One region of the Leptothoe sp. PORK10 BA2 genome, then DNA from elsewhere that is predicted to be linked to it. Evidence: riboswitches for the same ligand, from Rfam matches in the RefSeq annotation. Region 1 holds a riboswitch; the other holds the start of a gene.

Region 1 (5,052 bases):
ATCCAGTAAAATCAAGTCAGGGCGAGGCGCTTCTTCAAACGGTGTCACCTGCCGCAAAAACTCCATAGCTTCCACACCATCTTCAACGATGTGCAAATTGTTAAGAACTCTGGCTTTTTGAAATGTTTTAGCCGTCAGCTTAGCATCGCTAGGAGAGTCCTCAACCAGTAAAATGTCAATTGGAGTAGAGTCGCTGATATGCATGTGCAATGATGCCGTATTTAATAACGTGAGCGGTAAGCGTATGAATGCGCCATCACCAGCGTGATTAGATTATGCTATCTGATTGGCAGGTAACCGACTCAAGAGCGTGAAATAAAAGGCCGTACCTTCACCCGGTGTAGACTCTACCCACATGCGTCCGCCATGGCGCTCTACAATTTTGCGACAAATGGCGAGTCCTATCCCCGTGCCTTCATAGTGACGCCGCGAATGCAATCGCTGAAAAATCTCAAAAATCTGATCGAAATATTCAGCGTCAATGCCAATGCCGTTATCTCGAACGCAGAACTCCCATGTTTGCGCATATGGCAGATGTCCGTCTGCTGAGTTTGTTTCAATTTTGCATTGCGTGACCGAAATATGAATGTGCGGTGGCTCTTTTCCTCGGAACTTTAACGCATTGCCGATCAAGTTTTGAAAGAGCTGCTGCATTTGAGACTCGTCAGCTTCTATAACCGGCAAAGCATCGTAGGTGACTTTTGCGTGGGATTCCTGCATGGCTAGCTTTAAGCTGTGGAGGACTGTCTTAACGACCCCTTCGCAGTCAACTGTCGTAAATTCTTGCCCCCGCGTTCCCACCCGAGAAAACGTCAGCAGGTCTTTAATGAGCTGCTGCATACGGTTAGCACCATCCACAATAAACTCAACATATTCATGCGCTTCCCCATCTAGGCGATCGCCATATTCTTCTACCAGCAACTCCACAAAGCTGCTAATCGTCCGCAGCGGTTCTTGCAGGTCGTGGGAGGCCACATAGGCAAACTTTCCTAGCTCCTCGTTAGATCGAACCAGCTCGTGGGCCTGCTGCTCTAGCTCTTTGGTGCGTTCCATGACTTTGGCTTCTAGCCGTTCATTAGCCCGCAAGAGGTCAGCTTCTGCCCGCTTACGATCGGTAATATCACTGCGAATGGCTACATACTGAAGGGTCAAACCTGACTCATCCAAAATCGGCACAATGGTGGTGTGGACCCAGTAATAGCTCCCGCTTTTGGTCAGATTTTTGATTTCGCCTTGCCACACCAAACCACTGCTGATGGTTTGCCACATGTGCTGAAAAAAATCGGGCGGATGGTAGCCCGAATTGACCAGTCGATGGGTTTTGCCGATTAGTTCTGCCCGGCTGTATTCCGAAATGTCGCAGAACCGGTCGTTGACGTGGGTAATTCGGCCCTTGCTGTCGGTAATCGCTAGGATAGAAGAACGATCCAGGGCAAATTTGACATCCGCTAGCTCCTTAAGAGAGTTTTTGAGCTGGATATCCATTTGCTTACGCTCGGTGATATCCCAATTCACGCCAATCATGCGCTGGGCTTTTCCTGCCTCATTCCGCAAGGTAGTGGCATGGGCTTCGATAAACCGCACCTGCCCGTTAGGCCACACCACTCTAAATTCCGTGTGAAAGTCTTTTTCACCTGCGATCGCAGCTTGAATATCAGCATCGGCGGCCTCTATATCGTCGGGATGCACCCCTTGTTTCCACGCCTCATAAGCCCCTCCAAAACTATCACCGTTGATGCCATAAAGCCGATACATGCCTTCGTCCCAAATCAGCCGATTTTCAACTGTGTCATAGTCCCAAACGCCAATTTTGGCAGCACTTGTGGCGAGGGCTAAGCGCTGAGTCATTTCATGGAGCTGAGCGCTCGATTGCTTACTCTCGGTAATGTCGCTAATAGAACCCGCCATTCTGATTGGCTGGCCGCTCTCATCCCAAATCGCCTGTCCCTTAGCGCGAATCCAAAGATAGTTACCCTGTTTACTGCTCAGCCGATACTCAATATCGTATGGACTCTCACCGGCTAAGTGGGCCTGTACAGCGGCTAATACTCGGTCATGGTCATCCGGATGCAGCTGCGATTCAAATGCGCTGAACTCATGGGCAAATTCATGATCTTCGTAGCCCAAAATCTCTTTGAATCGCGATGAATAGTAAACTTCGCTCGTCCCAATTGTCCAGTCCCAGAGTCCCTCACGAGAGGCTGCCATCGCCAACTGGTAGCGCTCCTCACTCTCCCGCAGAGCTGCTTCAGTTTGCTCAAACTTACTCAACTTTTCCTCTAATAGCGCATTTAGCTTGATCAGCTCTGCAGTCTTTAAATTCATAGGTCACTGTCAATAGTAGCCATAAGCCTATGTCACATTGTAAGTAATTCGTCAGCAATTAGTGAGCAATTATTGGCCTCACACTTTCCTCACAAGTTATTTGCAAGATCGACCAGCGCTGCCGCCCGTATCTCAAACCCACATCTTTGAAGAGGTTGCATAACAAGAGTGAGTTCGACAGGGATCTTCTCTCTTTATGATCTTTTTACAACGCAACCTCAATGATCTTTTTGCAACGCAACCCTATTTTTTAAATTGCCACGCAGTGTTATGATCAACCACAAGCTAGGGGTGCCTGTGTTTTCCAGGCTGAGATCACACTCTTAGAACCTGAGACTGGTTAATACCAGCGGAGGGAAGCTGTTTACTAGAGGACATTTAAATATGCGAACGACTTGGCTCGCTACACGCCGAGGTCACTCCAACGTGACCCAAATGCACTATGCTCGTCAGGAGCATACGACCGAAGAAATGCATTATGTCGCGCAGCGCGAAGGGTTGCCCGTTGACCTGATTCGCAATGAAGTCGCGCGAGGGCGAATGATTATTCCTGCCAACATCAATCACCTTAATTTGGAGCCGATGGCGATCGGCATTGCGTCACGCTGTAAGGTCAATGCCAACATTGGGGCGTCACCCAACTCCTCCGGTCTTGAGGAGGAGTTGGCGAAACTGCATCTGGCCGTGAAATATGGTGCTGATACAGTAATGGATTTATCGACCGGGGGCGGCAATCTCGACGAGATTCGTACTGCAATTATCCAAGCCTCCCCTGTGCCCATTGGCACGGTGCCAATTTATCAAGCACTGGAATCGGTGCATGGTAAGGTCGAAAATCTCACGCCCGATGATTTTTTGCACATTATTGAAACCCATGCCCAGCAAGGTGTGGACTATATGACCATCCATGCCGGAATTTTGATTGAACATTTGCCCTTAGTCAAAGATCGCTTAACGGGGATTGTTTCAAGGGGCGGCGGCATTTTGGCCCGCTGGATGTTGCATCATCACAAACAGAACCCGTTGTACACCCATTTCCGCGACATCATCGAGATTTTTCAACGCTATGATGTGTCATTTAGTCTAGGTGACTCACTTCGCCCAGGGTGTTTGCATGACGCATCCGATGCTGCACAGCTGGCGGAACTAAAAACCTTAGGGCAGCTCACGCGTCACGCCTGGGAGAACGATGTACAAGTGATGGTAGAGGGGCCAGGTCATGTGCCCATGGATCAAATTGAATTTAATGTGCGCAAGCAAATGGAAGAGTGCTCAGAAGCGCCATTTTATGTGTTGGGGCCACTCGTGACCGACATTGCCCCCGGTTATGACCACATTACATCGGCGATCGGAGCTGCGATGGCTGGATGGTATGGCACGGCCATGCTTTGCTATGTCACCCCTAAGGAGCATCTAGGTCTGCCCAATGCTGAAGATGTGCGCAATGGGCTGATTGCCTATAAAATTGCGGCCCATGCGGCTGATGTGGCAAGGCACAGAGCAGGTGCCCGAGATCGCGATGATGAGTTGTCTCGGGCTCGCTATCACTTTGACTGGAATCGTCAGTTTGAGCTGTCGCTTGACCCAGAACGCGCTCGAGAATATCACGATGAAACGCTACCTGCCGATATCTATAAAACGGCTGAGTTTTGCTCGATGTGTGGGCCTAAATTTTGCCCAATGCAAACCAAAGTAGATGCGGATGCGCTGACTGAGCTAGAGCGCTTTCTTGAAAAAGAGAACGTGCGATCGCGCTAGAATTTTTATTATCCTCAACAGCACAAAGCGGAGATGAACTGACTACAGTCCATCTCCCTTATGCAAGGCTATTGGCGCGGCATCAGAAAACGCTCTCGTCGTTTGCACTCACACGCATTACGGTGAGTGCAAACGGCTTTGGATTTGTCGTTCAGTCCCTTGGTTTGGTGCACCTTCTTTAAGGGTGTTGCTACTGCCCGCTTCGGGGCGTGCATCATCGATGCCTGGAGGACAAAGCCAGTGGGGCATGTCAGAGCGGTTAGACTATGAGCATAGCCAATCACTCTATGCATTTTTAGACTTCCCTATGCAGTGGCCAGTTTTATTCAAACAGTCTGTCCGTCTGTTGGTAGGCATCTGCCTAATGGTGTCGCTGTGGCTGAGTTGGGTACCCATTGCCGTTGCAATCACCGTTCAAGACGTTCCCAACCCCCGTCAGACCTCCGGAGGCTGGGTGACTGACATGGCCGCATTGCTCTCGCCTGACGCAGAAGCCCAGATTAATCAAATTGCAACCGATCTGGAAGCGGATACGCAAGCTGAGTTAGCCGTCGTTACGGTACCAACAACCGATCCAGCAGCGTCTCCTAAAGCCTTCGCTACGGAACTTTTTAATACCTGGGGAATTGGCAAGGCTGCTCAGGACAATGGACTCCTGATCCTGGTTTCCCGAGATGAGCGCCGAGTTGAAATTGAAACCGGTCGAGGAACGGCCAAGATTCTGCCGGATGCTCAGGTCGCCTCGCTGATTGAAACGGTGATAGTGCCCCGTTTTCGCCGGGAGGACTATGCGGGCGGAATCATACAGATCACCCAGCAACTCGCGGACGAGATTCGGCACAATGCCGATCGGCTCCGGCAGTTTGTCATCCCTCCGGTGATTTGGCAATTGCTGGGGGTAAGTACTTTAGGCTTACTCGGCATTTTGGGGGGTTTGACCTGGCGATCGCGCCAACCGACGCCCCTCAA
Region 2 (5,052 bases), on a different contig from region 1:
GTGGGTGGACTCACCTTGGGGGCCGATCCCATTCTCACCGCTGTGAGTGTCGTAGCAGCCTATGAGCATCGCTCGATCACCCCGCTGATTGTGCGCAAAGAGGCCAAAGGTCACGGCACCCAAGCCTATATTGAAGGGCCAATTTTACCCGCTCAAAGCAACGTGGTGATTCTGGAAGATGTGGTCACCACCGGACAGTCTGCCATGCAGGCCATTGTGCGGTTACGGGATGCTGGCTACGCGGTGAATCAGGTGATTTCCCTAGTCGATCGGCAACAGGGGGGAGCAGAATACTACACCCGAGAAAATATCGATTTCAAGGCGGTTTACACCATCGACCAGATCCAAGCCCGCTGGAAAGAACTCCAAACAGCCTAGCCACCCCCCTATTCGGCTCCCTCCCCCTCTGCCTCAGGTGCCAGAACCATCGCTCCGTCCCCCGTAGGGCTTTTTAGTTGGGTCATTCATTCATCTGTACCTCCATTGTTTATGCAGACCCGTACAATGCTTTGACAGTCCATTCCTGGAGGAGATTTGCCTGTGTACAGAGTGTATGGAGATAGCCAGTCTGGCAACTGCTACAAAATCAAACTCCTCATGGCCCACCTAGCCATGGCCCATGAATGGATAGAGGTGGATATTTTGCAGGGAGACACGCGCACCCCTGATTTTCTCGCAAAGAATCCCAACGGCAAAATTCCAGTCCTAGAATTGCCCTCGGGTCAATGTCTTGCGGAATCCAATGCCATTCTCAACTATCTTGCCCAGGGCACTGACTATCTGCCTGAGGAGCGTTGGTTAAGGGCCAATGTGTTGCAATGGCAATTTTTTGAACAGTATAGCCATGAGCCCTACATCGCTGTGGCTCGCTTTATTGCCAAATATCTAGGCCTGCCGGAAGAACGGCGACAAGAATTTGAAGGCAAAAAAGCGGGGGGATATAGGGCACTAGATGTGATGGAAACTGCCCTAGCAAATCAGGCTTTTTTCGTGGGTTCCACCATGACCATTGCTGATATATCCCTGTATGCCTATACCCATGTCGCCCATGAGGGTGATTTTGAGCTGACCCATTATCCTGCGATTCAGGCTTGGCTACAGCGCATTGCCAACCATCCTCAGCACGTCACCATGGGGTAAACGGCGCGCATAGTGCATCTGATCGATCATGAGTAGGTTTTAGCCCGGAGCTGATCGTAGTTAAAAATTGGAGCCGTTTTATTTTGTTTGGCTAAGGCAGTCCACACTAAGGTGACAACGGTTGACGCCATCAGGGCTGCGGCAAAACTGTGCAGCAGATCGGCACTGCCAGGTACGGCGGCAAATAATGGGGAGAAGTCCGGTTTTGGGAAAAATAGCAGTCCGGCGACCATGCCCACCAGGGAGCTAACAAATGCATTTATCCCTGTCAGATGACGACTGTACAGGCCGTACAACACGGGGAACACGACTGCGGCACAGATTAAATCGGCCACAAAGAATAGATACAGTACGCTGTAGCCTTGGGAAGCTATTGCGATCGCAGGCACCCCCATCAACACCGTCAAAATTCGCGATATCTTCAGCACATTGGTGGCCGAGGGGTCGGGCAGTAGTCGCATCAAATCCAAGGTAAACACACTGGCCAGACCATTGAGCAGGGAGTCCAGACTGCTCATCACCAGCGCCAGGGCCAGAACAATCACTGTCACCAACACCCAGTTGGGCATTGCCAGCTGACTCAACACCCCAAACAAAGCGGTCTCGCCAATGATGTCGGGCTGCGTTGTGGCCAAAGGCACCGCCAACAAACCCAACATCCCCGCAATAAAGATCAGGGGCAAAATCACCACAGCTGACCCAAGAAAGGCGCGGCGCACAGTTCGGCTATCGCGACAGGCATAGACCCGTTGCCAGTTGCCCTGGTTAAACACCTCCGCCGCCACAATGGCGATGAGCAGCGTTGCCCCAAAGCGCAAACCACCAATATTACCCAGGGACAGTAACTCCGGTTGCTGGGCGGCAACAGCCCTAAAGGCATCGGCCCCGCCTAGAGCCATAACAATGGTTCCAGCGCATAGCAACAACAGGGGGACAATCACCACAAACTGCACCACATCGGTCAAGATGGTGGCACCCAAGCCCCCCACGGTGGTGTAGATAAACACCGCTATGATCACCACTAGGGCCGTCACCCCCAAGGGCACATCGGCCACCAGCTGGAGCACCTTGGCAATGGCCGTCAGTTCCGCCGTCAGGTAAATAAACATGTAAAACACAATCACCACTTCCACCAGCCAATACATGGGGTCGCCAAAGCGATGCTTGACATATTCATTCAGGGAATGGCCCTGGGGCATGAGATGGCGCAACCGGGGGCCCACCACAAAAAACAGGGCAACAGCCCCGGCGGACCCCAGGCAATAGCCCAAAATGGCCGACACCCCGCCAAAGGCCGACCCGGCCTCCTGGGGACTAAACAAAATCCAGGCCCCCAGGGCCGATGCCGTCACCGTCGCCAAGGCCGACCAACCACCTACCTGGTTGCGGTTGACCATATAGCTTTCTAAATCAATACTTTTCCGTCCGGCGTACAATACGCCAAACAAGGTAAATGCCGCGGTCGTAACCAGGGTCACGAGCAGCGCAATGGCTCCTATGGACACAGTCCTGCCTCATCGTGTTGGACAAATCACTAGGAGTCATGGAGCGGATTGTTTAGGGTTAATGATCTGTGATTAACAGACTTTTCCCTTTTCCTTTTCCCTCAGATTTCCCACGAACACGAATTAGCAATCGCCATCGACTAAATCGGCTGCTTCCCTACGCTGGCATTACCCAGAGTCAGGTTCCGAGGGTATAATCTCAGCCCATCATTGCGGGCACCCCTAGCTGTGTAGTTGATAGTATCACAGGAGGGCATGGGGGAGAATAGGCTAGAAACCAGGGGAGAATTTGGACAAATCCCATGGTACTTGCAATAGGAGAAGACTAGGGTTGAGCCGGTAAAGATTGGCGGATCAGATCAGTGATGGATTGGGTGACTAAATTGTTGCCGATGGGGCTCAGGTGGATGTGATCGCGGTAGAGACCTGCAGCGTCAGGGGCGGATTGAAACACGGCGAGAAAATCGATGTAGGGAATTTGTTGTTGTTCCACTAGGTCATCTACCCGTTGGCGGGCAATGATTTCATAGTCCCTGGGACCATCGAGAACTTCTCGCTTGAGGGGAGTCATGGCCAGCAGTAGCTGACCATCATGGGCGGCAACATATTTCTGGATATCTGCAATGGCCAGCAAGTTTTTGCCAATGCGATCGCCGGGTTCATTTTGAATCTCTTTCAGCCCTGGGATGGGTGGTTGTTTTTTAAATCGATTGGTCAGTTCTAAGAGGGCCAGTAACGGTTTCTTGTCAGGATAACTCCGATCTTTGCCCACCTGTAGGGGGCTAGGTTGGGTGCCAAAGAGGTCATCGGTGTTGATCACCAGCATGACTATTTGCGATTCGAAAATGCCAAACCGTTGGAGATAGGCCAACTCATTACGGGGACCCCAGGAGTTGGCAGATGCGTTGAGGACTTCGACCAGCTGGTGCGGGGATAGGGCGTTCTCTATGCGGGCTGACAAGGTGTCGGATTGATCGGTCCACCAGTTGCCATTGACGATGGAATCGCCCATGAGAAAAACCCGCAGGGTATTGGCTGCTGGCGATTTCTCAATGGCTTCGGTGCGCATGGAGTACTGGTTGATGATAATCAGATTGCCCAATCGTCGGATCCGTTGATTGGGGGCGAGCAGATACCCAATGTGCTCATCCGGGATGTAGAGGGGCGGGTTGCCCAAGCCTAATATCAGTCGCAGGGTCAGCTCGGTTAGTAGGACAACTACCAATAGGGCCAATGAGCCGACAATAAAAACTTTCACGGTTAGACCCTGTCCCCCAAAAACGAACCCCTTTTATAACTGAGTTAGTTCAATGATGTGGCCATCTGGATCACAAATGAATAGAGCGGTACGACCTGAGTCGCTGGGCTGCATGGGGATGCCTGCGGCGGTTAAATACTGTTTGACGGCGGCTAGATCTGCGATCGCAAAGGCCAAATGAGGGCGACGTCCCCACTTTTCCTCGGGCACTGGCATGTTATGGGTCCGCTCCGCTACAATCAAGTGAATTTGGGTGGGGCCTAACTGATACCAGGCTCCGGCAAAGTTTAGGGAGCGCTCAACCTTACTCAGACCTAGAACTGTTCCGTAAAAATGTTCAGCTGCTGCTAAATCTGAAACATTGATAGCGGCATGGAGCAGGGACTGTAACATCTCTTATTTCTCGTGTAACTACCTTATTGTATTGGGTGCATCGAGCCTAGGTTACATCAAACCTACTTGTTCAGATCTCAAAAATGTGACTCTTCGAACAACTTGGGTTTACTAATATTATCTGCATAGAACACCTTTGACGCCCCATGTCGGGTGATCAACGATATGCCAAAGCTATATTTCCTTGTATATTCCGGCTCCAATCTATGAGTACCCTCAGCCCTTTAAATATGGTTTCAGGATTAACCCAGTGTAAACCTCGGCTCTTAGTAGTGGACGATGAGCCCGATAATCTAGCCTTGCTGTACCGCACCTTTCGCCGTGATTATGAGGTGCTCAAGGCAGAGAGCGGTAGAAAAGCCCTAGATGTTTTGCAGCATGGCGGTGAGGTGGCAGTGATCATTTCCGATCAGCGCATGCCTGAAATGACGGGCACTGAATTTTTGAGTAAAACGGTCCCTGAATTTCCGGACACGATACGCATCATCCTCACCGGGTTTACGGATGTGGAGGATTTGGTGCAAGCCATTAATAACGGCCAAGTTTATCGCTACATTACTAAGCCCTGGGAGCCCGATACCCTCAGGAGTCTTGTGCAACAGGCGACCCAGACCTATGAGCTGCTTAAGCAAAGTAACCATGCCCTCTATGTTGCCGAGCGCCAGGCCAAGCTCATGGACCGAGTGGCCCAGCTGGCGACGATGGAGCTTTCCCTAGGCGATACACTCCAATTTATTGTTGATGGCTGGGGGCCAA

The links. A riboswitch is a leader RNA that binds a small molecule or an ion and turns the genes downstream of it on or off. The one in region 1 is predicted to bind thiamine pyrophosphate.
Region 2: it holds a riboswitch for thiamine pyrophosphate, as region 1 does, so the genes downstream of both, VB741_RS19625 (sodium:solute symporter family transporter) here and thiC (phosphomethylpyrimidine synthase ThiC) in region 1, are expected to answer to the same signal.

The regions. Positions count from the first base shown of each region.
Region 1 is NZ_JAYGIG010000025.1:3,061-8,112, reverse strand. It holds gene VB741_RS08695 (response regulator) at 1-204, opposite strand, end outside; gene VB741_RS08690 (PAS domain-containing sensor histidine kinase) at 274-2,325, opposite strand; TPP riboswitch at 2,603-2,700, shown strand; gene thiC (phosphomethylpyrimidine synthase ThiC) at 2,710-4,083, shown strand; gene VB741_RS08680 (TPM domain-containing protein) at 4,304-5,052, shown strand, end outside.
Region 2 is NZ_JAYGIG010000124.1:22,253-27,304, reverse strand. It holds gene pyrE (orotate phosphoribosyltransferase) at 1-378, shown strand, start outside; gene VB741_RS19630 (glutathione S-transferase family protein) at 541-1,140, shown strand; gene VB741_RS19625 (sodium:solute symporter family transporter) at 1,167-2,645, opposite strand; TPP riboswitch at 2,783-2,879, opposite strand; gene VB741_RS19620 (SGNH/GDSL hydrolase family protein) at 2,971-3,903, opposite strand; gene VB741_RS19615 (VOC family protein) at 3,937-4,296, opposite strand; gene VB741_RS19610 (response regulator) at 4,503-5,052, shown strand, end outside.